Regions from separate parts of the Nonomuraea sp. NPDC047529 genome, predicted to be linked through region 1. Evidence: riboswitches for the same ligand, from Rfam matches in the RefSeq annotation. Region 1 holds a riboswitch; each other region holds the start of a gene.
What was found. Region 1 has a riboswitch for cyclic di-AMP ahead of ABZ815_RS18125 (hypothetical protein). Riboswitches for the same ligand answer to the same signal wherever they lie in the genome.
Positions count from the first base shown of each region.

Region 2: another riboswitch for cyclic di-AMP. It lies ahead of ABZ815_RS26200 (NlpC/P60 family protein); the one in region 1 lies ahead of ABZ815_RS18125 (hypothetical protein).
Region 3: another riboswitch for cyclic di-AMP. It lies ahead of ABZ815_RS14160 (C40 family peptidase); the one in region 1 lies ahead of ABZ815_RS18125 (hypothetical protein).

Region 1 covers NZ_JBEYTJ010000010.1:97,949-107,236, reverse strand. Annotated here, with positions in the region: gene ABZ815_RS18165 (NAD(P)H-binding protein) at 1-324, opposite strand, end outside; gene ABZ815_RS18160 (helix-turn-helix domain-containing protein) at 379-729, shown strand; gene ABZ815_RS18155 (roadblock/LC7 domain-containing protein) at 867-1,241, shown strand; gene ABZ815_RS18150 (hypothetical protein) at 1,245-2,078, shown strand; gene ABZ815_RS18145 (roadblock/LC7 domain-containing protein) at 2,111-2,482, shown strand; gene ABZ815_RS18140 (hypothetical protein) at 2,508-2,879, shown strand; partial or broken gene ABZ815_RS18135 (alpha/beta fold hydrolase) at 2,889-3,530, opposite strand; gene ABZ815_RS18130 (hypothetical protein) at 3,561-3,770, opposite strand; partial or broken gene ABZ815_RS18125 (hypothetical protein) at 4,062-4,490, opposite strand; cyclic di-AMP (ydaO/yuaA leader) riboswitch at 4,715-4,849, opposite strand; gene ABZ815_RS18120 (DUF5302 domain-containing protein) at 5,015-5,215, opposite strand; gene ABZ815_RS18115 (MDR family MFS transporter) at 5,263-6,717, opposite strand; gene ABZ815_RS18110 (PadR family transcriptional regulator) at 6,774-7,271, shown strand; gene ABZ815_RS18105 (rod shape-determining protein) at 7,356-8,342, shown strand; gene ABZ815_RS18100 (YetF domain-containing protein) at 8,339-8,908, shown strand; gene ABZ815_RS18095 (hypothetical protein) at 8,998-9,288, shown strand, end outside.
Region 2 covers NZ_JBEYTJ010000017.1:126,075-135,362, forward strand. Annotated here, with positions in the region: gene ABZ815_RS26160 (L-aspartate oxidase) at 1-513, shown strand, start outside; gene ABZ815_RS26165 (type III pantothenate kinase) at 517-1,299, shown strand; gene ABZ815_RS26170 (hypothetical protein) at 1,366-1,860, opposite strand; gene lysX (bifunctional lysylphosphatidylglycerol synthetase/lysine--tRNA ligase LysX) at 2,009-3,490, shown strand; gene ABZ815_RS26180 (NADP-dependent oxidoreductase) at 3,547-4,476, opposite strand; gene ABZ815_RS26185 (helix-turn-helix domain-containing protein) at 4,557-4,955, shown strand; gene ABZ815_RS26190 (cytochrome P450) at 4,945-6,048, opposite strand; gene ABZ815_RS26195 (LuxR C-terminal-related transcriptional regulator) at 6,327-6,539, shown strand; gene ABZ815_RS26200 (NlpC/P60 family protein) at 6,569-7,612, opposite strand; cyclic di-AMP (ydaO/yuaA leader) riboswitch at 7,619-7,770, opposite strand; gene ABZ815_RS26205 (amino-acid N-acetyltransferase) at 8,058-8,627, shown strand; partial or broken gene ABZ815_RS26210 (hypothetical protein) at 8,638-9,288, opposite strand, start outside.
Region 3 covers NZ_JBEYTJ010000007.1:220,502-229,789, reverse strand. Annotated here, with positions in the region: gene cimA (citramalate synthase) at 1-1,228, opposite strand, end outside; gene ABZ815_RS14180 (thioredoxin domain-containing protein) at 1,424-2,068, opposite strand; gene ABZ815_RS14175 (O-methyltransferase) at 2,203-2,850, shown strand; gene ABZ815_RS14170 (branched-chain amino acid aminotransferase) at 2,915-4,012, opposite strand; gene ABZ815_RS14165 (3-isopropylmalate dehydrogenase) at 4,202-5,248, opposite strand; cyclic di-AMP (ydaO/yuaA leader) riboswitch at 5,348-5,501, shown strand; gene ABZ815_RS14160 (C40 family peptidase) at 5,532-6,086, shown strand; gene ABZ815_RS14155 (NAD(P)-dependent alcohol dehydrogenase) at 6,070-7,062, opposite strand; gene ABZ815_RS14150 (DUF2306 domain-containing protein) at 7,240-7,866, shown strand; gene ABZ815_RS14145 (response regulator transcription factor) at 7,839-8,516, opposite strand; gene ABZ815_RS14140 (sensor histidine kinase) at 8,581-9,288, opposite strand, start outside.

The DNA of each region.
Region 1 (9,288 bases):
GTCGACGAGGTCGAGGCCGGGGCCGGCCTTGAGGCTGCCCGCGCCGCCCACGACCACCACGCGGCTCACCCCGGCGGTCCGCAGGCCGTCGATGAGCGCGCGGTTGGCGGCCAGGAACGGCGGCTCGGGCTCGGTGCCGTCGCGCGGCGGGGCGATGGCGCAGACGACGGCGTCGTAGCCCTCGGCGAGCGTGGCGGCGTCGTGGACGTCGCCCTTGACGGGACCGCGGCGGCTGACACCGGTGACGTCGTGGCCGCGGCCGGTGAGTTCGGTGACGATGCGCTGGCCGATCATGCCGGTCGCGCCGAACACGAGGATCTTCATGAGAAGCACAGTATCCAATGGATACTGGTTACTTCATCGTGCTATAAGTACCTTATGGATACCGGTGATGCCTTCGACCCGAACTGCCCGACCCGGCTGGTCCTCGACCGGATCGGCGACAAGTGGTCGGTGCTGGTGCTGCTCAGCCTCAGCGACGGGCCGATGCGCTTCACCGTGCTGCGGGGGCGGATCGGCGGGGTGACGCCGAAGGTCCTCACGCAGACGCTGCGGGCCATGGAGCTGGACGGGCTGATCACCCGCGAGGTCTTCGCCGAGGTGCCACCGCGGGTGGAGTACGCGCTGACCGACCTCGGACGCTCGCTGCACACGCCGATCTCGGTGGTGGCGCGGTGGGCCGAGGAGAACGTTTCCGAAATCATCCGCCATCGTGAAAAAGTCTCGTGAATTGATCTTATTTCCGCACTAGTGATGCTTTTCTTCGCCCTGGCCGTATAAAAACGTATCTCCTGGTAAAACGCGTCCCTTCTGATCTCTTGTGACCCCCTACGCTTTCCCCGTCCCACGACGGAGGGAGGCTCGCGGTGCTGGGAGTGGACACGTGCCTGGCGGAGGTCATGTCGATACCGGGCGCGCTCGACGCCATGCTGGTCGACGGCACCAGCGGCATGGCGGTCGCCTTCAGCAGCGCGTCCGGCGTGGACGCCGACAGGTCCGCCGCCGCGCTGACCGAGGCGCTGCGCGCCACCACCGACGGGCTGACCCGGACGTGTCCCGGCGAGATCGTGCGCATCGACGACATGCTCGTCACCACCGACCGGGGGCACCACCTGCTCCGGCTGCTGGAGACGGTCTTCGAGGGGCCGCTGGTCATCTACGTCCGCCTCGACCTGGAGCGCTCGAACCTGGCCCTGGCCCGTTACCGCCTGCGGGCCATCTCCGACCTGCTGACCACCTGAGCCATGGCCGCGCTCGACTCGCTCCTGTCCGGACTCGCCCGCGAACGCGCGACGGGCGCCCTCCGCCTGGGCAGGAACGGCACGATCTACCTGTCGGGAGGGCGCGTGACGTACATGGAGTGCGCCCAGGCGCCGGGCGTCGAGCGGCTGTTCGCGGCCCGTGGGCGGATGTCGGAGTCGGCCCTGCGCGCCCTCCAGGCCGACGGCGGCCGCACCCGGCTGCTCCAGGAGGGCCCGGTCACCCTGGCCGAGCTCCAGTACGCGGTGCTCGGCGTGGTCCAGGACGCCGCCTTCTTCCTGCTGCCGGTGACCGGCGTGCGGCCGAAGTTCCGGCCCGGGGAGGAGCACTGGCTGGGCGGGCAGTGGTTCTTCGACGTCCCGGAGCTGGTGCGCGAATCCGCCCGCCGCCGCGAGCAGCTCGCCGGCATCTGGCCCTCCGCCGACGTGGACACCCAGCCCGTACGGCCGATCCCGCGCCTTCCCGGGCACGGGGTGACGCTCAGCCAGGTGCAGTGGGAGGTCGTCGTACGGGCCGACCAGAAGGCCACCCCGCTGGAGCTGGCCCGGCAGCTCGGCCGGTCGGGCTACTCGGTGCTGCTGGCCGTCAGGAAGCTGGCCGCCGCCGGCCTGCTCGTCCCGCCGGACCCGGTACGGCCCGCGCAGCCCCGGCGCCACCCCGACCACGGGGAGGCGCTGCCCAAACGGGTGCCGAGCCCGGTGGCCGTCCCCGCCGGCGACGGGCGGACGGGGACGGCCGCCGGGCCGGTGCCGACGGGCGACCCGACCGATCTGACGCTGCTGCGGCGGCTGAAGAAGGCGCTGGAGGAGATGCCGTGAGGTTCCCCTCACGACGCAGGAGGAGGCCACCCGTGGAGCTACGGCAAGAGGTCCTGGCGGAGATGGAGCTCCTGCGCGGACGCACCCCTGACGTCACCGGCAGCGTCGCCTGCACCGTGGACGGCCTGCGGATCGCCGGCGACCTCGACGGCGACACCGGCGAACAGGTGGCGGCGCTGTCGGCGGCGCTGCTCGCGATGAGCAGCCGGATGCTGACCATGGCGGGCCGCGGGACGTTCGAGGAGACCCTCGTGTCCGGCACCGCCGGGTTCGTGGCCCTCTACGCCGCGGGCCCCACGATCGTCCTCACGGTCCTGGCGGGACCCGGCGCCAACGTCGGGCTCCTGCGGCTGGAGGGCAGGAAGACGGCGGCCTCCGTGGCCGCCGTGGCACGCAAGCACTGACCATCCCACCGAAGCGGAGGAAAGCATGGCAGGCATGGACGTCTCCCTCAAGGAGATGATGAGCATCGACGGCACGATCGGAGCGGCGATCGTCGACCACGGCAGCGGCATGGCGCTCGGCACGCTCGGCGGCTCGAAGGAGCTGGACCTCCAGGTCGCGGCGGCGGGCAACACCGAGGTCATCAAGGCCAAACTGCGCACGATGGACTCGCTGGGCCTCAAGGACGGCATCGAGGACATCCTCATCACGCTGACCGCGCAGTACCACATCATCCGCCCGCTCACCGGCCGCAGCGGCAAGGGCCTGTTCCTCTACCTCGCCCTCGACCGCAACCGGGCCAACCTGGCCCTGGCCCGGCACATGCTCAAGGTCATCGAGGAGAAGCTGGAGCTCTGACCGGCCCGCTCACGGCTCCGTGGCGACCTCCGGGCGTACGGCGGCCGCGGAGCCGGTGTGGGCGCTGATCTCGGCGATGATCTCGGGCCAGAGGGGGCGGGGCAGGTCGTGGCCCATGCCGGGGTAGGTGACCAGGCGGGCGCCCGGGATGGCGGCGGCGGTGGCCCGGCCGCCGGCGATCGGCACGAGCTGGTCGTCCTCGCCGTGGATGACCAGCGCGGGCGCCCTCAGCCCGCCCAGTGCCGCCGTACGGTCGCCGGAGGCCATGATGGCGGCCAGCTGGCGGGCCGTGCCGGCCGGGTCGTGGCAGCGGTCGAAGGCCAGCCCGGCCAGCCTGCCGACGCGTTCGCGGTCCAGCTCGTAGCCGGGCGACCCGATGACGGACCAGGTCGCCAGGGCGCCGGCAACGACCGACTCGCGATCGGTCGCGGGCTTGGCGAACAGCACCGCGGCGGCCGCCTCGGTCGGCGGGGCCGCCTGGGGGCTGGGCGTGGACATGATCGAGGTCAGGCTCAGCACGCGCGCGGGATGCCGGATGGCCAGCGCCTGGGCGACCATCCCGCCCATCGAGGCGCCGACGACGTGCGCGGCGGGCAGGCCCAGGACGTCCATGAGCCCGGCGCTGTCGTCGGCCAGGTCGTCCAGCACGTACGGCGAGGGCGCTCCCCATGGGGGAACGCCCTAGTCGTGGAGGTGCGTGGACAGGCCCGCGTCGCGGTTGTCGAACCTGACGACGTGGTGCCCCCGCTCGGCCAGGAGTTCGCAGAACTCGTCGTCCCAGTGGATGAGCTGGGCGCCGAGTCCCATGATGAGCAGCAGGGGCCTGCCCGCGGGTGAGCCGAAGCTCTCGTAGGCGATCTCGATGCCGTTGGCGGCTGCGCGCTGGATCACAGCGACCAGAATGTCATTCTGGTCGTCCGACGTAAAGGCCGGAATGTCCGTGGGTCAGTCGTTGAGGAGCTTGCGCAGGCGCTCGCCGCCGAGCACCACGCCGCCACCGGCCAGGACCAGCACGCCGGCCATGACGGTGCCGCCCATCGCGACGGTCTTCCCGACGTTGCCCTGACCGCCGGCGGAGGTTGCCGCGTCGTCGGCGGGCGCCTCGGCCAGGACCTTGGGGGGCTCGGCCGGGTTGGCGTCGTACCTGCTCCAGGCGCCACTGGAGAAGGCCACGGGGTAGTTCTTCTTGCCCTTGCCGTCGCCCCACTTGGTGATGACGTAGTCGATCTTGATGTGGCCCTGGCCGCCGTTGCCGTCCACGCCGAGGGTGTCGGAGTTGAAGGTGCCGCCGGTCAGCTCGGCGAAGGTCTTGGCGTCGAGGTCGAGCATGACGCCGCGGTTGGAGGGCTCGCCGGGGCCGCGGTCGCCCACGAAGAACGGCATCTTCTTGCCGTTGTAGGTCACGTAACCCTCGGTCATGAGGGGCCAGCTGGGACTGGCGGCCAGGCCCTTCTGCATGGGCTTGCCGCTGGCGGGAAGACCGGTGTCGCCGGCGCGGCCGGAGGAGTCGTCCCAGAAGTACGAAGCCTTGGTGGATCCCTTGAGCAGGATCTTCTGGTCGTCGCCGGTGTCGGCGTGGGCGCCGGTGGCGGAGATCGTCAGCGCGCCCATGGCGGACACGGACAACAGGGCGAGAGAGCGCAGGCCAAATCGAGACATGAAGCAGTGAAGTCCTTCGCGAGGGGACAGGGGGAACGCGCGTGACTACGGTGCGTAACCGGGCAGAGCGCCGAAAGGGTGGTTACGCGGCGCGTGGGGGAAAGTCGGGGAAGAGACCGCTCAGCAGGCGGTCGTCACTACACTGTCCGGGGGTACGACGAGGTGGTACATGCGTGAAGTCCTCTCCATCTCGCCTACCGGGTTAGCTGACGGGTTCGGGCGTGGAGATGCCCTACCGGCACAGGGCCGGATTCACCCCAATGAGATGGGTCCCCGGTTCCCGACAAGTCGGGATTCGGCGCCAGCTGTCGCCCCTCTCCTGGTAGGGACTACGCCACCAGCTGGTAATTGGTTAAGACGGTACCCAGAGATTCGGACAAATACAAACGAATCGTCATGAACCGGGTAAAGATCTACCTGTCGAGGTAAAGAGAAAGGGGGCACGGCATGCCGTACCCCCAGCTAAATTCGACCTTTCAGCCGCCGCTCTTGCGCCTGAAGGATCTTTTACTCGAGGCCGGGCCGTGCGCCCCGTGGATCTTCGACGGGTCCACGCCCCTGCCACCCGCGGCCGAGTCGGCCTGCTGCCCGCGCTTGCGTTCCAACGCCTCCCGGAACTTGCGCTTCATCTCGTCCTCGGGAGTCTCGCTGACTTCCGGCTCCGGTGTTTCCGCCATGAGGACCTCCTGGTATTGGGGACATCCACAGCTTCGCATGACGCCGCTTACGACGCGAAACCGGCCTCCACTCTGCTCTCCGGCGACGGCGTCTGCTCCAGCCGCCTGCCGGGCATCATGACCAGCGCGACCAGGGCGATCACCGCGCCCGCCACGCCCAGCGACGGGATCACCACGGCCGCCGCCGAGGCGTGCGCGGCCGCGAGCCCGTGCACGGGCGCGTCCGTGGTGATGACCGACGTGTACGCGGTGCCGGCCAGCGCCAGCGCCACCGAGCCGCCGATCTGCCGGAAGAAGGTGAGGTTGGCCGAGGCGGTGCCGATGTACTGCGGCGCGACGGCCTGCTGCACGGCCACGGTCAACCCCGACAACATCGGCCCCATGCCGAGCCCGATGAGCACCATCCACCCGGCCAGCAGCAGGCCGTCGGTGCGCAGGGTCAGGTTCAGGCAGAGCAGGCTGCCGGCCACCAGCAGGAACGGCGCCCCCACCAGCCACGGCTTGTACGTGCGCGTCCTGGACATCAGCGTCCCCATGAGCGCGCTGCCCGCCACCATGGCCAGCGTCATCGGGTAGATCCTCAGCCCGGACTCGGTGGCGCTGACGTTCAGCGCCTGCTGGAAGTAGCGCGGCAGGAACACCACACCGGCGTACATGCAGAAGGCCGTGAAGAACGAGGTCGCGTTGACCAGCGTGTACGTGCGGTCCCGGAACAGGTGCATCGGCATGATCGGGCTCGCCGCCCGCAGCTCGACCAGCACGAACACGGCCAGCAGGACCAGGGCCAGCAGGATCGGCCCGGCCACGGGCAGGGAGGTCCAGGAGTTGCCGTCCAGGCCCTTCTCGGTGAGGCCGAGCAGCAGCGCGCTGATGGCCACGCTGAACACCGCGATGCCCAGGTAGTCCGGCCGCCCCCCGCCGCCGGTGCCCGGACGGAACGGCAGCCGCAGCGCCACGATCGCGATCAGCACGATCCCGAGCGGCACGTTCACGTAGAAGGCCCACCGCCAGCTCGCGTGGTCGGTGAACAGCCCGCCCAGGAACGGCCCGGCCAGGTACGTCAACGCCATCACGCCACCGAGCGCACCCTGCACCCGGGCGCCGTTCCGGCCGGGCGGGAACATCTCCATCACCAGGGCCAGCGAGAGCGGCAGCAGCGCGCCCGCGCCCAGCCCCTGCACGGCCCGGAACACGATGAGCTGGGTCATGTCCTGCGCCAGGCCGCACAGCGCCGATCCGACGACGAACACCGACATCCCGACGAGCAGCAGCGGCTTCCTGCCGTGCTGGTCGGACAGCCGGCCGTACAGCGGCACGGTGACGGTGGAGGTGAGCAGGTAGGCCGTGACCACCCACGTGTACAGCCGCGTGCCGCCCAGCTCGCCGGTGATGCGGGGCAGCGCGGTGCCGACGATCGTCTGGTCGAGCATCGCCAGGAACATCCCGCCGAGCACCGCCAGCAGCACCAATCCATTGCCCTTGGCCTTCATGTCATTAGTCACAGGTAGAGAGTGATAGGTAAGAGCTGACATGTCAAGCCTTTGCTATGCTGGCGGGCATGTCCCTGCGGATCGCCCTTCTCGGGCTGCTCTCCGGCGTCGGCCCGGCCAGCGGCTACGACCTGGCCAAGAAGTTCGAGCACTCGCTCAACCACGTCTGGCAGGCCGGGCACACGCAGATCTATCCCGAGCTGGTCAAGATGGCCGCCGACGGCCTGGTGACGGTCGAGCACGAGGGCGCGCGGGGCCGCAAGATCTACGCCATCACCCCCGAAGGCCGCGCGCTGCTCACCGACTGGCTGGTCGGCCACGACCCGTCGGCGACCGTGCGCAGCGAGACCGCCCTCCAGGCGTTCCTGTTGCCCCTGCTGGACACCGAGCAGGCCATCGCCGTGGTCGAGCGCATCAAGGCCCACTTCGTGGCCCGCCTCGCCGTGCTCGACTGCGTCCCTGAGGGCAGGCTCGGCAACTACGCGCTCACCCTCGGCCTCCGCCAGGTCCGCTCCGGCGTCGCCTGGGCCGACGAGACCCTGGCCGCCCTGCGGCGCGAAGGGTAAAACGGAACTCTTCGGTTCCTGGTGTTGCGTTGGAGCAGCCCCGGATATACACCCAGGCATGATGGTCTACCTCCCAGTACGGCGATGAGCCTCCTGGGTCGTGACCTGGCGATCGACCTCGGCGCGGCCAGCACGAGGATCTATGCCAAGGGCAAGGGCATCGTGCTCGACGAGCCCTCGGCCGTCATGCGCGACAGGGAGACGGGCAAGGTCCTCGGCTACGGCGCCGAGGCCGCGGACGCCGTGGACGTCACGGACGGCGAGACGTACTGGCCGATCAGCGACGGCCTGCCCCAGGACGGCGAGCTCGCCCGGCGCATGATCAGGCACTTCCTGCGCAAGGTGCACCGGCACCCCTTCCCCCGGCCGCGTCTGGTCATGGCCGTGCCCGACGAGTTCACGCCGATCGAGCGGGTGGCGCTGCGCGACGCCGGGTTCGAGGCGGAGGCCCGCGGCATCCTGCTGGTCAAGCATGCGATCGCCGCGGCGCTCGGCGCGGGCCTGCAGGTGCGCGACGGCACCGGGCACATGGTCGTCGACATCGGCCGCGACGCCGCCAGGGTCGCCGTGCTCTCCTGCGGGGCCGTGGTCGCCGCCGGAACCGTGCGCGGCGGCGGGAACGCCGTCACCCGCGCCGTCGCCCGCCTGGTCGAGGACGAGCACGGCCTGCTGGCCGACGACCGGCAGGCCGAGTCGGCCAAGCTGCACGCGACCCGGGAGCCGGCCGGGAACGTGCTGATCCACGGCAGGGACTCCGGCACCGGCGAGGAGCGCGCGGTCGCGCTGCCCGCCGCCCGGGTCCGCGAGGCCGCCGTGCAATCGGTCGAGCGCATCGTGCGGGCCGCCGAGTACACCATGGAACGTTGCCCTCCCGAGCTGACCGCCGACCTGGGCGAGCGGGGCATGGTGCTGGTCGGCGGCGGCGCGCTGCTGCCCGGCCTGCGGCGGCGGATGCAGGAGGGCCTGTCCATGCCGGTCCGGCGCGCGGAGCGGCCCAGCGACTCGGTGGCGCTGGGCCTCGGCCGCTGTGTGGAGGACCTGGGGCTGATCGCCAAGCTGAGGCGCCGGTGAACGACCTGTTCGACCTGGGGGTCTCGCTCGCCGACAAGACCGTCAGGACGATCGCGGTCTACGTGACGATCGCCGTCCTGCTCCGCATAGCCGGAAAACGCGGCATCGCGCAGCTCAACAACTTCGACTTCGTGGTCATGCTGCTGATGAGCAACGTCGTGCAGAACGCGATCATCGGCCCGGACAACTCGCTGATCGGCGGCCTGGTCGGCGTGGTGATCCTGGTGGCGGTCAACGCGCTCGTGGTGCGGTGGGCGGCGACCGTGCCCGCGGTCGGCAGGATGTTCGAGGGCGCCCCGGTCGTCCTGGCCCGCGACGGGCACTTCATCCCCTCCGCGCTGCGCCGGATGGGCGTACGGCAGGCCGACCTCAACGTGATGCTCCAGCTCAGAGGCGCCGACAGCGTCGCCGACACCGAAGTGGTACGCCTGGAGCCCGGCGGCTCGCTGCTGGTCCGCCTGCGCCCCGAGGAGGAGGACGTGGAACGCGGCGACCTGGAGGAGCTGTACCGGCGCCTCGACCGCATCGAACGCAAGCTGGACGACCTGAAAAGCGGGCCCTCCTGAGAATGGCGGCCGAACGACCCTTTGATATCGATCATTAATGGTGCGTTAATCGCCCTGCGCCCGGAATTGATCTCCGATATCGTCCTGATGTGCGCCTGGCTGGTCGCTCGGTCGTGATGTCCGCGGTGCTGATCTGCGTCGCGGTCGCGGCAGCCTGTACCTCCGGCCGCCAGTTCTCCTTCGAGGAGGCGGCCAGGCAGCTCACCGCCGACACCGACACCCTGCTCACCAGCGCCGCGCTGCGCGTGGCGCCGGACCACCGCTCCGACGAGACCGAAGACCGCTCGTGCGTGCCCGGCCAGGTGCGCCGGCTCGTCCGGGCCGAGGGCGAGGCCGCCGACGCCCCCGACGGCCTGCTGGACACCCTCCAGGACATGGGC
Region 2 (9,288 bases), on a different contig from region 1:
ACGATGACCGCCCGGTGGGTCGCCGCGATCGAGGGCACGCGGGCGCGGGTGCGCGACAGCCGCAAGACCCTGCCGGGTCTGCGGTCCCTGGAGAAGTACGCCGTGCGCTGCGGCGGCGGCGTCAACCACCGCAGGTCGCTGTCGGACGCGGCCCTGATCAAGGACAACCACGTCGTGGCGGCCGGCGGCGTGGCCGAGGCGTACCGGGCGGTGCGGGAGCGCTATCCCGAGCTGCCGATCGAGGTCGAGATCGACCGGCTCGTCCAGCTGGAGCCCCTGCTGGACGAGGGCGCCGAGGAGATCCTGCTGGACAACTTCACGGTCGAGGACACCGTATATGCCGTACAAATCGTGAAAAGTCGGGCGAAAAACAGGGTTGCGCTTGAAGCGAGTGGGGGATTGACCTTGGAATCGGCTCGTGATGTGGCTGAAACTGGCGTTGACTACCTTGCGGTGGGAGCGCTCACCCACTCGGCGCCGGCCCTGGACATCGCACTGGATTTGCGGGGGTAATTGATGCTGCTCACGATCGACGTCGGCAACACGCACACGGTGCTGGGGCTGTTCGAGGGCGAGGACGTCATCGAGCACTGGAGGCTGGCCACCGACGCCCGCCGCACCGCCGACGAGATCGCCGTCGTGCTCCAGGGGCTGCTGGCCCAGTCACCACTGCTCAAGGGCGCCGACATCAGCGGCATCGCCATTTGCTCGACCGTGCCGAGCGTGCTCAACGAGATGCGGGAGATGTGCCGCCGCTACTACGGCGACGTCACCGCCGTGATCGTGGAGCCCGGTGTGCGCACGGGCGTGCCGGTCCGCATGGACAACCCCAAAGAGGTCGGCAGCGACCGCATCGTGAACGCCCTGGCCGCCATCGACCAGTACGGCGGCCCGTGCATCATCGTCGACTTCGGCACCGCCACCTCCTTCGACGCGGTGTCGGCCAAGGGCGAGTACGTCGGGGCGGTCACCGCCCCCGGCATCGAGATCTCGGTCGACGCGCTGGCCGCCGCCGGCGCCCAGTTGCACAAGGTCGAGCTGGTCAGGCCGCGTTCGGTGATCGCCAAGAACACGGTCGAGGCGTTGCAGGCGGGCATCATCTACGGCTTCGCCGGCCAGGTCGACGGCATCGTCGAGCGGATGGCCGCCGAGCTGGCCGACGACCCCGACGAGGTGACCGTCGTGGCGACCGGCGGCCATGCGGCGCTGGTGGTCGGCGAGTCGCGCTCGATCGACGTGCACGAGCCCTGGCTGACCCTCATCGGCCTGCGCCTGATTTATCACCGGAACACCGCTTAGAACGTGACAAGCGGCCCCCGCTTGGGAAGGGGGGCCGCCTGTCGGTCGTGGTGTCACCTATGAGCGTCACGCGTCCTCGGCGCTGTAGAGCTCGCGCCAGGAGCCGCACTTGGTGGCGAAGGTGCCCTGCTCGGGAACCTGGCAGACCTTGACCCGCAGGGTGAAGACGTCGTTCTCCTCGAAGTGGAACTTCTTGTAGCCCGGGGAGCCGCAGTACTTCCTGGTGTAGACCGTGGACCAGTCGCCGTCGGAGTCCTCGGCCTGGAACTTCACGTACGCGCACTTGCCGCCCTCGTCGTAGTCGCGGTCGTCCAGGTCGTAGAGCCGGCCGGTGACCTGGACCTCGTTGGAGTCCTCCTCGTCCCACGCGACGTCGACGTGACCCTGGGCCTTGGCCAGGTGCTGCTTGGCGTACACCGGGCCCCAGTAGTCGGAGTAGTCGTCGAAGTCGGCGGCGGTGGCGGCGGTGGCGGTGGTGGCGCTGGCGGCCGAAGGAAGCGACAGGGCCACGGCGCTGGTGGCGGCGATGGCGAGGATGCCCGTCGCGATCTTCTTCATCATGATCTCTCCCGGAGCTCCTCTCGGGCCGGCTCCTTGCCGGCTCCCCCCGGAGCTCGTGACTCATTGGTACAAAAGGGGCCTTGCAGGGCCCCTGCAGAGAACCGTCACGAGCGCTTGCAGTTCGCCGTATCCCCTACGCTTTGTTGTTGTGAGCGAGGAACTTCCAGAGCAGATGCGCATCCGGAGGGAAAAGCTCGACCGCCTCCGCAGCGAGGGCGTCGACCCTTACCCGGTGAACTTCCCACGCACGGCGACCAACGCCGAGGTCAGGGAGAAACACCAGGGCCTGGAGCCCGACACCGCCACCGGCGAGACGGTCGCGGTCGCGGGCCGCGTCATGCTCAACCGTGTGGGCGGCAAGCTCTGCTTCGCCACGCTCCGCGACGGCGGCGACGACCTGCAGGTCATGATCTCGCTCGACAAGGTGGGCGAGGAGTCCCTGGCGGCCTGGAAGCGCGACGTCGACCTGGGCGACCACGTCGGCGTGATCGGCGAGGTCATCACCTCGCGCCGCGGCGAGCTGTCGATCCTCGCCGACAGCTGGCAGATCACCGCCAAGTGCCTGCGCCCGCTGCCGGAGAAGCACGTCGGCCTCACCGACCCCGAGGCGCGGGTGCGCCAGCGCTACGTCGACCTCATCGTCAACGACGAGGCCAGGAAGATGGCCCGGGTGCGCAGCGCGACCGTGCGCGCGGTGCGCGACTTCTGGCACGAGGAGGGCTACCTCGAGGTCGAGACCCCGATGTTGCAGCCCATCCACGGCGGCGCGACGGCCCGGCCGTTCAAGACCCACATCAACGCCTACGACATGGAGCTCTACCTTCGCATCGCGATCGAGCTCTACCTCAAGCGGCTGGTGGTCGGCGGCGTCGAGAAGGTCTTCGAGATCAACCGCAACTTCCGCAACGAGGGCGCCGACTCCACGCACAACCCCGAGTTCACCATGCTCGAGGCCTACGGCACCTACCTCGACTACAACGACATCGCCGACCTGACGCAGCGCATGTACCAGAAGGCCGTCGTGGCCGCCCTGGACACCACCGTGGTCGTGCACGACGGCGTCGAGATCGACCTCGGCGCGGAGAAGTGGCCCCGGGTCAGGCTCTACGACCTGGTGTCCGACGCGGTCGGCGAGGAGATCACCACCGAGACCACCCTCGACGAGCTGCGGAAGATCGCCGACCGCCGCGAGGTCCACTGGGACGCGAAGTGGGGCTCGGGCAAGCTCGTCCAGGAGCTCTTCGAGGCGCTGGTCGAGCACACGCTCGTGCAGCCGACGTTCGTCATGGACTATCCGCTGGAGACCTCGCCGCTGGCCCGCCTCCACCGCGACAACCCGCTGCTGACCGAGAAGTGGGACCTGATCGGGTTCGGCACCGAGCTCGGCACCGGCTACTCCGAGCTCAACGACCCGATCGACCAGCGCCACCGCCTGGTGGAGCAGTCGCTGCTGGCCGCGGGCGGCGACCTGGAGGCCATGCAGCTCGACGAGGACTTCCTCCAGGCCCTTGAGTACGCGATGCCGCCCACGGGGGGCATGGGCGCCGGCATCGACCGGATGATCATGGCCTTCACCGGCAAGAACATCCGCGAGACCATCCTGTTCCCGCTGGTCAAGCCCACTCACTGAGCCGTCGTCCGGCGCCCCGCCGATGCGCGGGGCGCCGGATCGGGCGGTCAGGGCGGTCAGGGCACCAGCACGAGGCGTCCGCGCAGCCCGCCCTCGGCCAGGCGGGCGTGGGCGTCGGCGGCCTTCTCCAGCGGGTACGTGTCGGCCACCCGCAATGTCAGCCGTCCGGCCTCGACCAGGCGCACCAGCTCCGCGAGCTGCCCGGCGTCCGAGCGGAAGAGCACGGTGGCCACGTCCGTCCCGCGCAGCGGCACCGGCGCGGCCCCCGACGTGAGCCCCACGAAGGTCCCGCCGTCCCGTACGGCGTCGAGCGCGGGCAGGCCCAGCACGGCGGCGTCCACGACGGCGTCCACCCCGCCGGGGACCCGCGCCCGTACGCCCTCGGCCAGGTCCTCCTCGCGGGGGACGAACCATTCCGCCCCGAAGCCGCGTACCAGTTCCTCGTCCGCGGCGCCGGCGGCGGCCACCACCCTGACGCCGCGGACGGCGGCCAGCTCGACCAGGTAGCCGCCGACGGCCCCCGCCGCCCCCGTGACCAGCAGGGTGCCCCCTGGGCCGACGCCGGTCCGGTCGAGCGCCTGCCAGGCGGTGAGGCCGTTGAGCGGCAGCGTGGAGGCGTGTGCAGGGCTCACGTTCCGCGGGGCGCGGGCCACGGCCGGGGCGTCCAGCACGACGTACTCGGCCTGCGCCTTGTACGGCAGCTCCAGCCGCGCGGAGAGCCCCACGACGTCCTCGCCCACGGTGAAGGAGGTGCCCGGGCCCACCTGGTCCACGGTCCCCGCCGCGTCGAAGCCGATCCCGTACGAGTCCAGCTTCCTGGCCAGCCCGTACGAGGCCAGCGCCCCGGCCGCCACGGCCAGGTCGAAGGGGTTGACCCCGGCCGCCGCCACCTTGACCCGTACCTGGCCGGGCCCCGCCTCCGGCAACGGCGCGGACACCAGCAGGGGAACGCCGGAGCCGCCGATGAGTGCACGCATGTTCGTCATGCCCACGACCCTAAGAAGAGCTACTCTCTTTCAGTAAGTAGGCACCTGGAAGTGCGTAACATACGGCAAGGAGTGAGACGGTGGCGACCACGACGGCGGCGCAGCGGCGTGACCAGGCCAGGCTGGCCTTCGACGCCTACTTCGCCGAATGCCCTTCCCGCAAGCTGCTCGACCGGCTCAGCGACAAATGGGTCACGCTGGTGCTCAGCGCGCTGGCCCGCGGCGAGCGCCGCTACAGCGACCTGTCCCGGCACATCGCGGGGGTCAGCCAGAAGATGCTCACCCAGACCCTGCGCGGCCTGGAGCGCGACGGCCTGGTGGCGCGCCGGGTGACGCCGCAGGTGCCGGTACGGGTCGACTACGCGCTCACCCCGCTCGGCGAAAGCCTGATGCCGCTGGTGATCGCCATCAAGACCTGGGCCGAGGAGCACATCGAGGACGTCGAGGCCGCCAGGGAACGCTACGACGCTACCGCCTGAGCCGCACCGGCAGCCGGGCCAGCCCGCGCAGCACCACGTTCTCCTTGTACGGCGGCTCCGGATCGGCGGCCTCCATCTTCGGCGCGGCCACGGCCAGCGCGGACAGCGCGATCTCGCCCTCCATCCTGGCCAGCGTCGCCCCCAGGCAGAAGTGCAGGCCGAGCCCGAAGGCGAGATGCCGGCCGGGCTCGCGGCCCGGGTCGAACCGGTCGGGATCGGCGAACGCGGCCGGATCGCGATTGGCCGCGCCGATCGGCACGAGCACGGCCGAGCCGGCGGGCACCGGCGTGCCGCCCAGTTCCCTGTCCTCCAGCGCGATCCTGGAGGTGAGCTGGACCGGCGGATCGAAGCGCAACACCTCCTCGACCACCTCCCTCGGCCGCTCGGCGGCGCGGTGCAGCAGGCCGTGCCGCAGCAGGTTCAGCACGCCGTTCGCGATGAGGTTGACGGTGGTCTCGTGGCCGGCCACGAGCAGCAGCACGCAGGTCGACAGCAACTCGGCCTCGGTCAACTCCTCGACGTGCGCGAGGGCGCTCAGGAGGTCCTCACCGGGACGCTCGCGGCGCAGGGCGATCAGGCGGCGGAAGTAGTCGCGGAACTCGTTCCTGGAACGCTCCGTTTCCGACATGAGAGCGTCTGTCAGCATCGGGTCAAGTCCGCGGGCAAGAGCCTCGCTCCATCCGCGGAAGCGCTCGTGGTCCTCCGGCGGCACCCCGAGCATCTCGCTGATCACCATCACCGGCAGCGGGTGGGCGAAGCCGGAAATCAGCTCCGCCTCCTCCGGCAGCCGTCCGATCAGGTCGGCGGTGATCGCCGCGACCCGCGGCCTGAGCCGTTCGACCATGCGCGGGGTGAACGCGCGGCTGACAAGGTTCCGCAACCGGGTGTGATCGGGCGGGTCCATGAGCAGGAACGACCTGCCGGGCTGACCTGCCTCTTCCGCCACGGGCGCGGACGTTCCGTGACCGAACATCGGGTCACGCAGGACGGCCGCGCACAGCTCGTACGTGGTCGTGACGAGCAGCCCGCCGCGCGTTCTGAAGATCGCCCCGACCGCGCGGAGCTCTCGATATCGGACGTACGGATCGCGCACAAATTGCGGATCCGAGGGATCAAAACCCAGGAGGTCGGTGGCGCTCATCGGTGGCTGGACCGGGCCGCCGAATTGATCGTTTGGACCGTTCATAGCGGACCGTGGCGTGCCGACATATGCGGAGTACGTCACATATAAGTGATCATGTCAATAGCACTGGTCAAGGGCGGCGATTGTCGTGCTTGACGACCTTTCCGCGATGCGTTTACCTTCACCGAGACGAGCGGCTTTGCTCCTACTGAAAGGTCCAAGTTCTGCTGTTGGGGGGAGGGCTCCCGGTGGATGTGCTCACTGAAGGCGTTGAGCTGAGCCACGCGGATTTGGCGTTACTGGCTGAACTGGCCAGAGGGGTGACCGTCGACCGGGTCGGGAGACGGCTGGATATCAGCGGACGGACCGTACGCCGGCGGCTCAGAGGCATCTGCGACCGCATCGGCGTGGCCACGGCGATCGAGGCCGTGGCGTGGGCGGCGCGCCGCCAGCTCATCTGACGGCGCGGAACTCCGAAGTGAATCGCCGGTCAGTCCGCGATGCGCACGGCGCCGGCGAACGGCCGATTGCCGAGCGCGGAGATCCGGACGACATCGCCGGTCTGCGGTGCGTGGACCATCATGCCGCCGCCGATGTAGATGCCGACGTGGTGCAGGTCGCTGTAGAAGAAGACCAGGTCGCCGGCGCGGAGCTGGTCGCGGCTGATGTGCGTGCCGGCCGTCCACTGGTCGCCGGTGTAGTGGGGGAGCGAGATGCCCACGCGCTGGTAGGCGGCCATCACCAGGCCGGAGCAGTCGTAGGAGCGCGGCCCTTCGGCGCCCCACACGTACGGCTTGAGCTGCTGGGTGAGGGCCCACTTGGCGGCCTGGGCGGCCTTGCCGTTGCCGATGACCGGCAGGTTGACGCGTACGGCGCGGGTGCCGGGCCGGCCGGCCTCGCCGACGGCCCGCCGGTAGAGGTTGCTCTCGACCTTGGCGACCAGCTTGGTGATCTTCGAGCGCTTGCCCTCAAGATCACTGACGATCTTCTGGACCTCGGCGATGCGGGTCTTGGCGCCCGACCTGGCGCGCTCGGCGGCCTCCATGGCCTTGGCGAGCTGGTTGACCTCCTCGCCCTGCTGCTGTTCGAGCGCGTACGTGGTCGCGGCCCGGTCGAGGAAGGTCTCAGGGTCGTCGGACTGGGCGAAGACCAGGGCCTTGTCCAGGCCGCCGGTGATGTAGGCGTTCTGGGCGAGCAGCGTGGCCCTGGCGCGCTTGGCGGCCAGGTCGGACTCGCTGGTGGCCAGGGTCTTCTGGGCGGCGTCGTTGGCCTTCTGCGCGGACTTCAGCCGTTCGCGCTGCCCGTTGTACTCCTCGGTCAGCGTCTCGATCTCTTCGTGCATCTTCTCGACCTGGTCGGCCAGCTCGGAGAGCGACGGCTTCGGGTCGGCGGCGGCGGAACCGACGGGTACGGCGAACAGCATCGCGGCGACGGCGGCGCCGATGACGCCGAGGCGACGTGAGCGCCTGGCCTGCTCCCGGGGACGGGCGTGCCTGCCCCCCGGCTTCCCCTCGCGATCGAGCGTCCGCTTCACCAACCAAGCTCCTCTCATCGACGCCGGCCGGGTTAGCTGACGGGTTCGGGCCGGAGCAGCCCTACCGAGATGATCGGATTCACCCCGAGTGGTGGCGCGAGGTGCTCGCCACCGGTGGTTCCCCGGCTTCCCTTGCGGGAATTGGGCGTGTCTTTCCGCGCGCATTACGCGGAGAACATCGTCGCTGGACACTAATGCACTCCGGGTTCGCGCTCAACCGGAACTACCGAGTCTGTAGAGGTTTCACAACTGAAGGGTCACAAGGTGATCTCGTGGGTAGCCGTACGGAAGCGGGCTTCTGCACCTTTTGTCCAGCATTCTGGGGGGTGACGACTGGAGGAAAGCTCCAGGTCGGGGCGTGTTCATCTGGACACAGCATGTGATGAGATGCCCGAGACGTGGGATTTAGGGCTGAGCCGTAATGAGATCTGTACCCTGGAGAGCCATGGAGCAGGTGGCCGAAGTGGCAGTCCCCGAGACCGCGGTCGTGGTCAGGCGTGCCCGCACGCCCGACGTGCGCGCGATCAGGCGTCTCGTGGACACCTACGCGGGCGCGGGTCCGCGGCTCCTGGAGAAGGCCACGGTCACGCTGTACGAGGACGTCCAGGAGTTCTGGGTGGCCGAGCTGAGCGGGGAGGTCGTCGGCTGCGGCGCGCTTCACGTGCTCTGGGAGGATCTCGCCGAGGTCCGTACGGTGGCGGTCGATCCGGCGTGCCGGGGAATGGGGGCCGGGCATCGGATCGTCTCGGCACTCGTCCGGCAGGCGAAGGATCTGGGGCTGCGACGTGTATTCTGTCTGACTTTTGAGGTCGACTTCTTCGCGAGGCACGGTTTCCGCCCCATCCAGGGCACGCCGGTCTCACCCGAGGTCTACGCCGAGTTGCTGGCCTCGTACGACGAGGGTGTGGCGGAGTTCCTTGATCTGGAACACGTCAAACCGAACACCCTTGGCAACACCCGCATGCTGCTGCATCTGACATCGGGTGACGCGGACCTTGACCACTTGGAAAGGTGATTGTTGATACCTATGTCGATACGTTGGGCAGCACAGGCATGTGTCCTGACACGTGCCACATGCGCACTCGAAGCGAGGTGACACGGTGAGCACCGGACAGCCGCCGTATCCACAGGACGAATCCGGCGAGAACCCCGAGTACGGGCAGCACCAGGGCCGTCGCCCCGGTGAGCCCGACCCGGACGTGACTGTGGTCGGCTACCGGGCGGACGACGCCTATGGCCAGCCCCCATATGGCCAGCAGCAGCAACAGGGCTACGGCCAGCAACCCCAATACGGTCAGCAACAGCAGCACGGCCAGCAGCAGGGCTACGGCCAGCAGCCCCAGTACGGCCAGCAGCAGGGATATGGCCAGCAGCAGGGCTACGGCCAGCAGCCGCAGTCCTCGGGCCAGCAGTACACCCAGCCCGGCTATGGCCAGGAGGCCCAGTACGGCCAGCAGGCCGCCTCGGGCCAGCAGGGTTATGGCCAGCAGCCGCAGTACGGCCAGCAGCCCCAGTCGCTGCCCGACTACGGTCAGCAGCAGCAGGGCTATGGCCAGGAGGCCCAGTACGGGCAGCAGGGCCAGCAGGGTTATGGCCAGCAGCCCGCCTCCGGCCAGCAGCAGGGTTACGGCCAGCAGCCGCAGTCCTCGGGCCAGCAGTACACCCAGCCCGGCTAT
Region 3 (9,288 bases), on a different contig from region 1:
CCTTCGTACGCTCGACGATCACCCGCCACGACTCCACCTCGAAGTGCCGGCGGCGCTCCCCCTGGACGGTGTCGCGCAGCAGCAGCTCGAACGACGCGTCCGCGGCCTCGAAGGTGAACCCCTGCGACTCCAGCTCCTTGACCCGCTCGACCAGCGTCTTGGTGTGCTCCGGCGTCAGCTCGTAGCCCAGCTCGCGGCCCTTGAGCTCGACGGAGGCGCGGCCGGCCATGTCGGAGACGAGCATGCGCATGTCGTTGCCCACGGCGGCCGGGTCGATGTGCTGGTACAGGTTGGGGTCGACCTTGATGGCGCTGGCGTGCAGCCCGGCCTTGTGCGCGAAGGCGGACATGCCGACGTAGGGGGCGTGCGAGTTGGGGGTGACGTTGGTGACCTCGGTGATCGCGTGCGCGATGCGGGTCATGTCCGCCAGCGCCTCCTGCGGGACGAGGTCGAAACCGCGCTTGAGCTGGAGGTTGGCGACGACGGTGAAGAGGTTGGCGTTGCCCGAGCGCTCGCCGTAGCCGTTGGCGCAGCCCTGGACGTGCGTGGCGCCCGCCTTGACCGCGGCGAGGGTGTTGGCGACGGCGCAGCCGGTGTCGTCGTGGCAGTGGATGCCGACGCGGGCGCTGGTCTGGACGGCCGCGTGCACGGTCTCGGCCAGCTCGTCGGGCAGCATGCCGCCGTTCGTGTCGCACAGGGCGATGACGTCGGCCCCGGCTTCGGCGGCGGTCCGCAGCACTTCGAGCGCGTAGGCTGGGTTGGACTTGTAGCCGTCGAAGAAGTGCTCGGCGTCGAGGAAGACTCGCTGTCCCTCCGCACGAAGGTGAGAGACCGTGTCGCGGATCATCGCGAGGTTCTCCTGGAGAGTCGTGCGGAGGGCCAGCTCCACGTGCCGGTCGTGGCTCTTGGCGACAAGGGTCACGACCGGCGCGCCGGATTCGCGCAATGCGGCTACCAAGGGGTCGTCGGCGGCCTTCACTCCGGCCCGGCGGGTCGCGCCGAACGCGGCGAGCTGCGCGTGCTTCAGGTCGAGCTCTGTTCGAGCGCGCCTGAAGAACTCTGTGTCCTTGGGGTTGGCGCCCGGCCAGCCCCCCTCGATGAAACCGACGCCCAGGCTGTCCAGGTGCCGCGCGATGGCGAGCTTGTCGACGACGGTGAGGTTGAGTCCTTCCTGCTGCGCGCCGTCGCGCAGAGTCGTGTCGTAGACGTGGAAGCGGTCGTCGGCCATGAGTCTCTTCTTTCGGATCCGTGTCCTGGAAAACAAAAAGACCCCTCACGGACGTGAGAGGTCTGCGCGCTGGCGGTGTCCCTGTGTCAGCCAGCGCGCCTGCCGATAATGAGCAGACTGTAGAACATGGTGCCTGCCAGTCTGCCACAGGGATTCACCATCTGGCACATCGGTCTCAACTCGTGGACACGACCTTTACACTTGCACGCCGGTGCCGCCGACGATGACGCGTTCGAGCGCCGTCGGGTCGAACACCTCGTTGCCGAGCTGCTGCCCGTTGAGCAGGACGGTCGGCGTGCCCTGGATCTGGATCTTCGCGGTCTCCGCCAGGTGCGTCTTGGCGTACGACTGCGAGGTCACGCACTCGTCCACCGAGGCGCCCGCCTTTCTGGCCGCCGCGACCAGCTCCTGCACGGTGAAGCCCGAGGCCGTGCCGTGCGGGGCGGGCTGCATCGCGTAGAGCGCGTCCCTGAAGGCCAGCCAGTTCTCCTCCGGCATGCACCGGGCGGCGGCCGCGGCCCTGATGGAGTTGGAGCGCATGGGCTCGTCCTGGAAGATCGTCACGGGGTGGAAGACGACCTTGAGCCTGCCCTCCTTGGCCAGCTTCTGGATCGTGCCGTCGACCTTGGAGTGCATCTCCTTGCAGATCGGGCAGTCGAAGTCCTCGTACACGTCGAGCACGGGCGCGTCGCTGGACCTGTCGGCCAGGACCATCGAACCGTCGAGCTGCCTGGTCAGGCGTACCGACCCGGCCGTCTCACCCGGCTCCGAGAAAGCCAGCACACCCAGCACCACCAGGGCCGCACCCGCGACCACGACCGCAATCAACCGCTTCATCATCCGCCCATTTCCCCGCTCACCGATCGCGCAGACCCTACCAACGCCAGAACCACTCTCCGGACGGCCGCCCGGCGCGGCTCCCTCATTGGTACCTGATGACGGTGAGAGAACGCTGTGAGGAGAGAATGACCTTCATGAAGGCGAACCTCCTCGACCCCGCGGTGGGCCGGTACATCCTCGACCACTCCACCCCGCCCGACTCCCTGCTGGAGGAGCTGGCACGGGAGACGGCCGAGGCGACGGGCGACCGCGCCGGCATGCAGATCTCCGCCGACCAGGGCCGGTTCCTGACCATGCTCACCCAGCTCGCGGCCCCGGCCGTGGCGGTCGAGGTGGGCACGTTCACCGGCTACTCCTCGATCTGCATCGCGCGGGGGCTGTCCGGCGGGCGGCTGCACTGCTTCGACGTGAGCGAGGAATGGACCTCGATCGCCCGGCGCTACTGGGAGAAGGCGGGCGTGACCGACCGCGTCTCGCTGACGCTCGGGCCCGCCCTGGAGACGCTGGCCGCCTTCGACGAGCCCGTCGACCTGGCCTTCCTCGACGCCGACAAGGGCAACTACCCCGGCTACTACGAGCTGCTGGTCGAGCGGCTGCGGCCGGGCGGCCTGCTGCTGGCCGACAACACGCTGCGCAGCGGGCACGTGGCCGACCCGGCGCACGCGGAGCCGACGACGGTGCAGATCCGCGAGTTCAACGACCTGGTGATCGAGGACCCGCGGGTGAGCGTGGTCGTGCTGCCGATCGCCGACGGGATCACGATGATCAGGAAGAACCACTAGCCCCCCCTTGACCACGGGATCCCGGCGGTGGCCGGCGGCTGAACGCCGGCCTCCCGGGCACGCCCTAGGCGATCTTGTGGATCCAGCCGCGGGTGTCGGGGCGGGCGCCGTACTGGATGCCGACGAGCTCCTCGCGCACCCGCATGGTCACCGGGCCCGGGGTGCCGTCGGCGATGGTCCAGGAGCGGTCGGCGCCCCTGACCGAACCCACGGGGGTCACCACGGCGGCGGTGCCGCACGCGAACACCTCGGTCAGCTCGCCGGCGGCGCAGGCGGACTCCCACTCGTCCACCGAGATCAGCCGCTCCTCGGTCTCCAGGCCGAGCTCGTCGGCCAGCTCCAGGATCGACTCGCGGGTGATGCCGGGCAGCAGGGTGCCGGTGAGCGCCGGGGTGACGAGCTTGTTGCCGAAGACGAAGAACAGGTTCATCCCGCCCATCTCCTCGACGTACTCGTGCTTGTGGGCGTCGAGCCAGACGACCTGGTCGCAGCCGTTCTCGACGGCCTGGCGCTGGGCGACGAAGGCGGCGGCGTAGTTGCCGCCGCACTTGGCGAAGCCGGTGCCGCCGGGCGCGGCGCGCGTGTACTCGGTCGACAGCCACACCGAGACGGGCTTGATGCCACCGGCGAAGTACGAGGCCGCCGGCGAGGCGATGACCATGTACTTGTAGGTCTTCGACGGGTAGTTGACGCCGAGCCCGGCCTGCGTGGCGAACATGAACGGACGCAGGTAGAGGCTGTGGCCCTCGGTGGTCGGCACCCACTCCTTGTCGGCCGAGACCAGGAGCTCCAGCGACTCCACGAACGCCTCCTCCGGCAGCTCCGGCATGGCCATGCGCTCGGCCGAGCGGTTGAAGCGGGCGGCGTTCGCGTACGGACGGAAGGCCACGATCGAGCCGGAGATCTGCCGGTACGCCTTCAGTCCCTCGAAGAGCTCCTGCGCGTAGTGGAAGACCGAGGTCGCGGGGTCGAGCAGGAGCGGCCCGTACGGCAGGAGCGCGGCGTCGTGCCACCCCTGGCCCTCGGTGTAGTCGATCGTGATCATGTGGTCGGTGAAGACCTGCCCGAACCCGGGGTTCGCCAGTACCTGCTCCCGCTCGGCCGCGGTGCGAGCGTGGTCGGAATGCTGCACGTCGAAGCTGAGCTTCTGAGCGATGGTCATGACGACGGTCCTTACTCTCTGCGAATCTACGATCCTGAAAGCTACTGCCCACGAGCAGTATTCGTACTTCCTATTGTCTTGCCATTTGGGATGGCAAGAGGCAGTTGGGATGGGTTCAACCCTCTGAACGCCAAAAAGCGCCTGGCAGTCCTCGTCGGGACCGCCAGGCGCGTACGGGGCTAGACGGTCCTAGCCGGATACTCGCGCGGAGATGTCGTCGCCGATCTCGCTGGTCGAACGGCCGGCGCGGCCGGTGACGCGCTCGGCGATGTCGGCGGCCACGGCCTGCTCGACCTTGGCGGCCTCGGCGTGCAGGCCGAGGTGGTCGAGGAGCATGCCCACGGACAGGATGGTGGCGGTCGGGTCGGCCTTGCCCTGACCGGCGATGTCGGGCGCGCTGCCGTGCACCGGCTCGAACATGCTCGGCGAGGTGCGCTCGGGGTTGATGTTGCCGCTGGCCGCCAGGCCGATGCCGCCGGCGATCGCGGCGCCGAGGTCGGTGATGATGTCGCCGAACAGGTTGTCGGTGACGATCACGTCGAAGCGCTCGGGCTGGGTGACGAAGAACATCGAGGCCGCGTCGATGTGGCTGTAGTCGGTGGTGACGTCGGGGAACTCCTCGGCCACGCGGTTGACCGTGCGCTGCCAAAGGTCGCCGGCGAAGGTGAGCACGTTCGTCTTGTGGACGAGCGTGAGCTTCTTGCGGGGCCGCGACTGCGCCTTCTGGAAGGCGTAACGCACGACGCGCTCGACGCCGTGGGCGGTGTTCAGCGACTCCTGGGTGGCGATCTCGTGCGGCGTGCCGCGCCGCATGACGCCGCCGGTGCCGGCGTAGAGGCCCTCGGTGCCCTCGCGGACGACGACCATGTCGATGTGCTCGGCGGTGGCGCCGGCCAGCGCGGTCTCGACGCCGGGGAACAGCTTGACCGGGCGCAGGTTGACGTAGTGGTCGAACTCGAACCTGAGCTTGAGCAGCAGGTCGCGCTCCAGGATGCCCGGCGGCACGCTGGGGTCGCCGACGGCGCCGAGCAGGATCGCGTCGTAGCCGCGCAGCTCTTCGAGCACCGCGTCGGGCAGCGTCTCGCCCGTGCGGTGGTAGCGGGCTGCGCCCAGGTCGTAGTGGGTGGGCTCGATCTTCGTGCCCACGGCCTCCAGGGCCTTGAGCCCTTCGGCTACGACCTCGGCACCGATGCCATCCCCGGGGATGACGGCCAGGCGGATGTTACGCGACTCCATGGGCGGTACCTTACCGGCTCGTCTCGGCTGACGAACACATCATCTCAATCTCCGGACAATCCGTTTTGGGGGGATTGCGACCTTTTGACCGTTTCGTTAGAGTCCGACGAGCCTAATCCACGCAGCCGCTGCGTGGAGCCGGGGACCCATCTTTCCCCCCGGGGCGAATCGGCACCGCTCTCAAGCACCGCCGTAGGGCTACTTCCAGGCCCGAGCCCGTCAGCTAACCCGGCCGGCCACGTGGAAGGACAGTCCCCTGTCTAGCATCGCCATTCTCCTGGCGGTGGCGGCGGGCGGAGCGGGTCTCGCGCCCGCCGCTCCCGTCGCTCCCGCCGACCCCACCCCCGCCATCACCCTCACCGGCCCCCAGGTGAAACAGGTCCAGGAACGGCACGTGCCGAAACCGGCCTGGAAGGTCGCCCTCGAATACGCCATGGACAAGCGCGGCACCCCGTACGTGTGGGGCGGCGCCAGCGAGCGGGGCTACGACTGCTCGGGCCTCATGCTCCGGGCCTACGAGGACGCCGGCATCGAGCTCCCCAGAGTCGCCGCGGATCAGTACGGCGCCTTCTCCAAGAAAATCGCCTGGAAGGACCTCAAACCAGGCGACCTGGTGTTCTTCAGCGGCCTCGGCCACGTCGGCATGATCTCCAAGCCCGGCTACATGGTCCACTCCCCCCACACCGGCGACGTGGTGAAGGAGGAACGCCTGTCGCAGTGGCGCAGGCAGGCCTTCGTCGGCGCGGTACGCCCCGACCCCAAGGGCGTCAAGCGCTGGGCCGACTACGCCCAGCTCCGCAAGGCCCCGGCCCCCGCCATGCTCACCGCGACCCTGTGACGACGACCTTCCCCGGCGAGTGTCCCTCCTCCTGGTAGCGGACGGCCGCCGGGATCTCGCCGAACGGGAAGGTCCTGTCGATGACCGGGGTGACCTCCCCCTGCTCGATCAGCCCGGTCAGCGTCAGCAGGTTCGCCCTGTTGCTCCCGCAGCGGACCACGTCCGCCCTGACGATCCGCTGCGGGACGAAGGACGCCGACGCCAGTGCGGCGAACATGTGGCCGGCCGGCTGCACCCAGCGGCCGGCCGGCCCGCCGACCAGCACGTACGTGCCCTTCCTGGTCAGCACGCGACGGCAGTCCGACAGCCGGCGGCCGCCCGCCACGTCGATGAGGAGGTCGAAGCGCCGGCCCGAGGTCGCGAAGTCCTCCTTGGTGTGGTCGACGACGTCGTCCGCGCCGAGCGAGCGGACCAGGTCCGCGTTGCGCCCGCCGCACACGCCGGTGACGTGGGCCCCCATCGACCTGGCGAGCTGCACGGCGAACGTGCCCACACCGCCGGACGCGCCGTTGACCAGCACCTTCTGGCCCGGCTGCACGCGTCCCTCGTCGCGCAGCGCGATCAGCGCGGTGTTGGCCGCCATCGGCACCGCCGCCGCCTGCTCGAACGACAGCCCCCGCGGCTTGGGGGCCACCTCGTCCTGCCGCAGGCAGACGTACTCGCCGAAGCCGCCCCGCAGGGACATCGCGTACACCTCGTCGCCGGGGCGGAACAGCGTGACGTCCTTGCCCGCCGCCTCGACCTCCCCCGCCACGTCGGCCCCGAGGACGGCGATGCTGGGCCGCAGCAGCCCGACCCCGCCGCCCATGACCCGGGCCAGGTACGGCTCTCCCCGCATGAAGTGCCAGTCATAGGGCTGCACGGACGTGGCCCGCACCCGGATCAGCACCTCGTCGTCGCGCGGCACGGGCCGCTCGACCTCGGTCAGGACGAGCTGGTCGGGCGAGCCGAACCTGCGCAGGACGTAGGCCTTCATCGTTTCCTCCCTCGTGGATGTGCCGTCAGTGTGGGCGCGACCTGCGCGGACGCTCAACGGTCGAAAGGCGACGGCTCGATGGCCGAAAGTACGACGGCCCGTCCCGCCGATGGTGCGAACAGGGAGGGGCCGTCCGCGCGATGACCCGGCACGGCCGCGGCCGTCACCCTCTTCCCCATGAGATGGATCGCACCTGCCGGGCTGCTCACGCTCAGCGTCGTCCCCCTGGTCGCCGGCGCCCTCCGGGTGACCGAGCTGGCCTCCGGCGCCGCCGTCACGGCCGACAACGCGCGGTTCTTCGCCATGCCCGTGCCGGTGCTGCTGCACATCCCGGCGTCGCTGGCGTTCTGCGTCCTCGGCACGTTCCAGTTCCAGGCCGGGTTCCGGGCCCGGCGGCCCGGGTGGCACCGGGTGGCTGGGCGGGCGCTGGTGGCGTCCGGGCTGGTCGCGGCGCTGTCAGGGCTGTGGCTGACGCTCTTCTCCGACCTCCCGGCGGGCGACGGCACGCTGCTGGCCGCCTTCCGGCTGCTGTTCGGGACGGCCATGGCCGCCTGCCTCCTGCTCGGCCTGGCCGCGATCCGGCGGCGCGACGTCGCCCGGCATCGGGCCTGGATGACGCGCGGGTACGCGATCGGGCTCGGCGCGGGCACGCAGGCGTTCACCCTGGCGTTCGGGCTGGCCGCCTTCGGGCCACCTGGCGAGCTGGGCCGGGCGCTGCTCGTCGGCGCGGGCTGGGTGATCAACCTGGCGGTGGCCGAGTCGGTCGTCCGCCGGGGTCAGGTGCGTACGCGGTCGGTCTCGTAGGCCCACATGGCGATCTCGACGCGGTTGCGCACGCCGAGCTTGGTCATCAGGCTCGCGACGTGGCTCTTGACCGTGCTGAGCGAGATGTGCAGCTCGGCGGCGATCTCGCTGTTGGTCCGGCCGCGGGCCACCGCGCGCAGGATCTCCTCCTCGCGGCCGGTGAGCGCCTCGACCGGCTGCGCGGGCGCCTCGATACGCCCGGCCCCGGCGAACGCGGCCAGCAGGCGCGCGGTCACGCTCGGGGCGATGAGCGCCTCGCCGCCGGCCGCCGCGGTCACCGCCTGGGCGAGCAGCGCGGGGCCGGCGTCCTTGAGCAGGAAGCCCCTGGCTCCGGCGCGGAGGGCGGCGTAGACGTACTCGTCGAGGTCGAAGGTGGTGATCACGACCACCGCCATGGGGTCGGCGACGTCGGGCCCGGCCAGCTGCCGGGTGGCCGCGATGCCATCGAGGCCGGGCATGCGGATGTCGAACAGGCACACGTCGGGACGCAGGCGGCGGGCCAGCTCGACGGCCCGCCTGCCGTCGCCGGCCTCGCCGACAACCTCGATGCCGGGCTGGGCGTCGAGGATCATCCTGAGCCCGGTGCGGGCGATCTCCTGGTCGTCGGCGACGAGCACCCGGATGGCCCCCGCCTCCCGCTGCTCGGTCACGCGGGCTTCCCCTGGTCGGTCACGCGGCCTCCCGTCGGTCGGTCATGCGGCTTCCCCTGCTCGGTCATGCGGCTTCCCTGGGCAGGACGGCGGTGACCGTCCAGCCTCGGTTGGGGTTGGGGCCCGCCTCGCAGGTGCCGCCGAGCAGGGCGGCGCGTTCGATCATGCCGATGAGACCGTAACCGGGGGCGGCGACGCCACCGGCGCGGTCGCCATCGTCGCTCACGGTCAGGCGGACGGCGGCGTCGTCGGCGGTGACGCGGACGGTGATGTGGGTGGCGTGGCGGGCGTGCCGCCGGGCGTTGGTGATCGACTCCTGGGCGATGCGGTAGAGCGCGGCGCCCGCCGACGGCGGCAGGTCGCCGAGCCCGTCCGCGACCTCCACCTCGACGGCCGGGCCGACCCGCGGGCGGCCGGCGAGCTGCCGCAGGTCGTCGAGGTGGCGGCCCGGGGCCAGCTCCGCCGGCTCGTTCCTGCGCAGCACCCGGACCATGGCCCGCATCTCGGCGAGCGTACGCGACGCCTCGGCCTCGATCACCCGCAGCGCGTCGGTGGCCGCGCCCGGCTCGGAGGCGGCGGTGGCCAGGCCCGCCTGGGCGCGGATGGCCATGGCCGAGACGTGGTGGGCGACGGTGTCGTGCAGGTCGCGGGCGAGCTGTTCGCGTTCGAGCAGTTTGACCTGGTCGAGCTCGCGCAGCCGCGCGCCGGCCCGGTACCGGAAGGCGCTGCCCAGCCCGACGGTCGCGACCAGCACGCCCAGCGCCGGGACGAC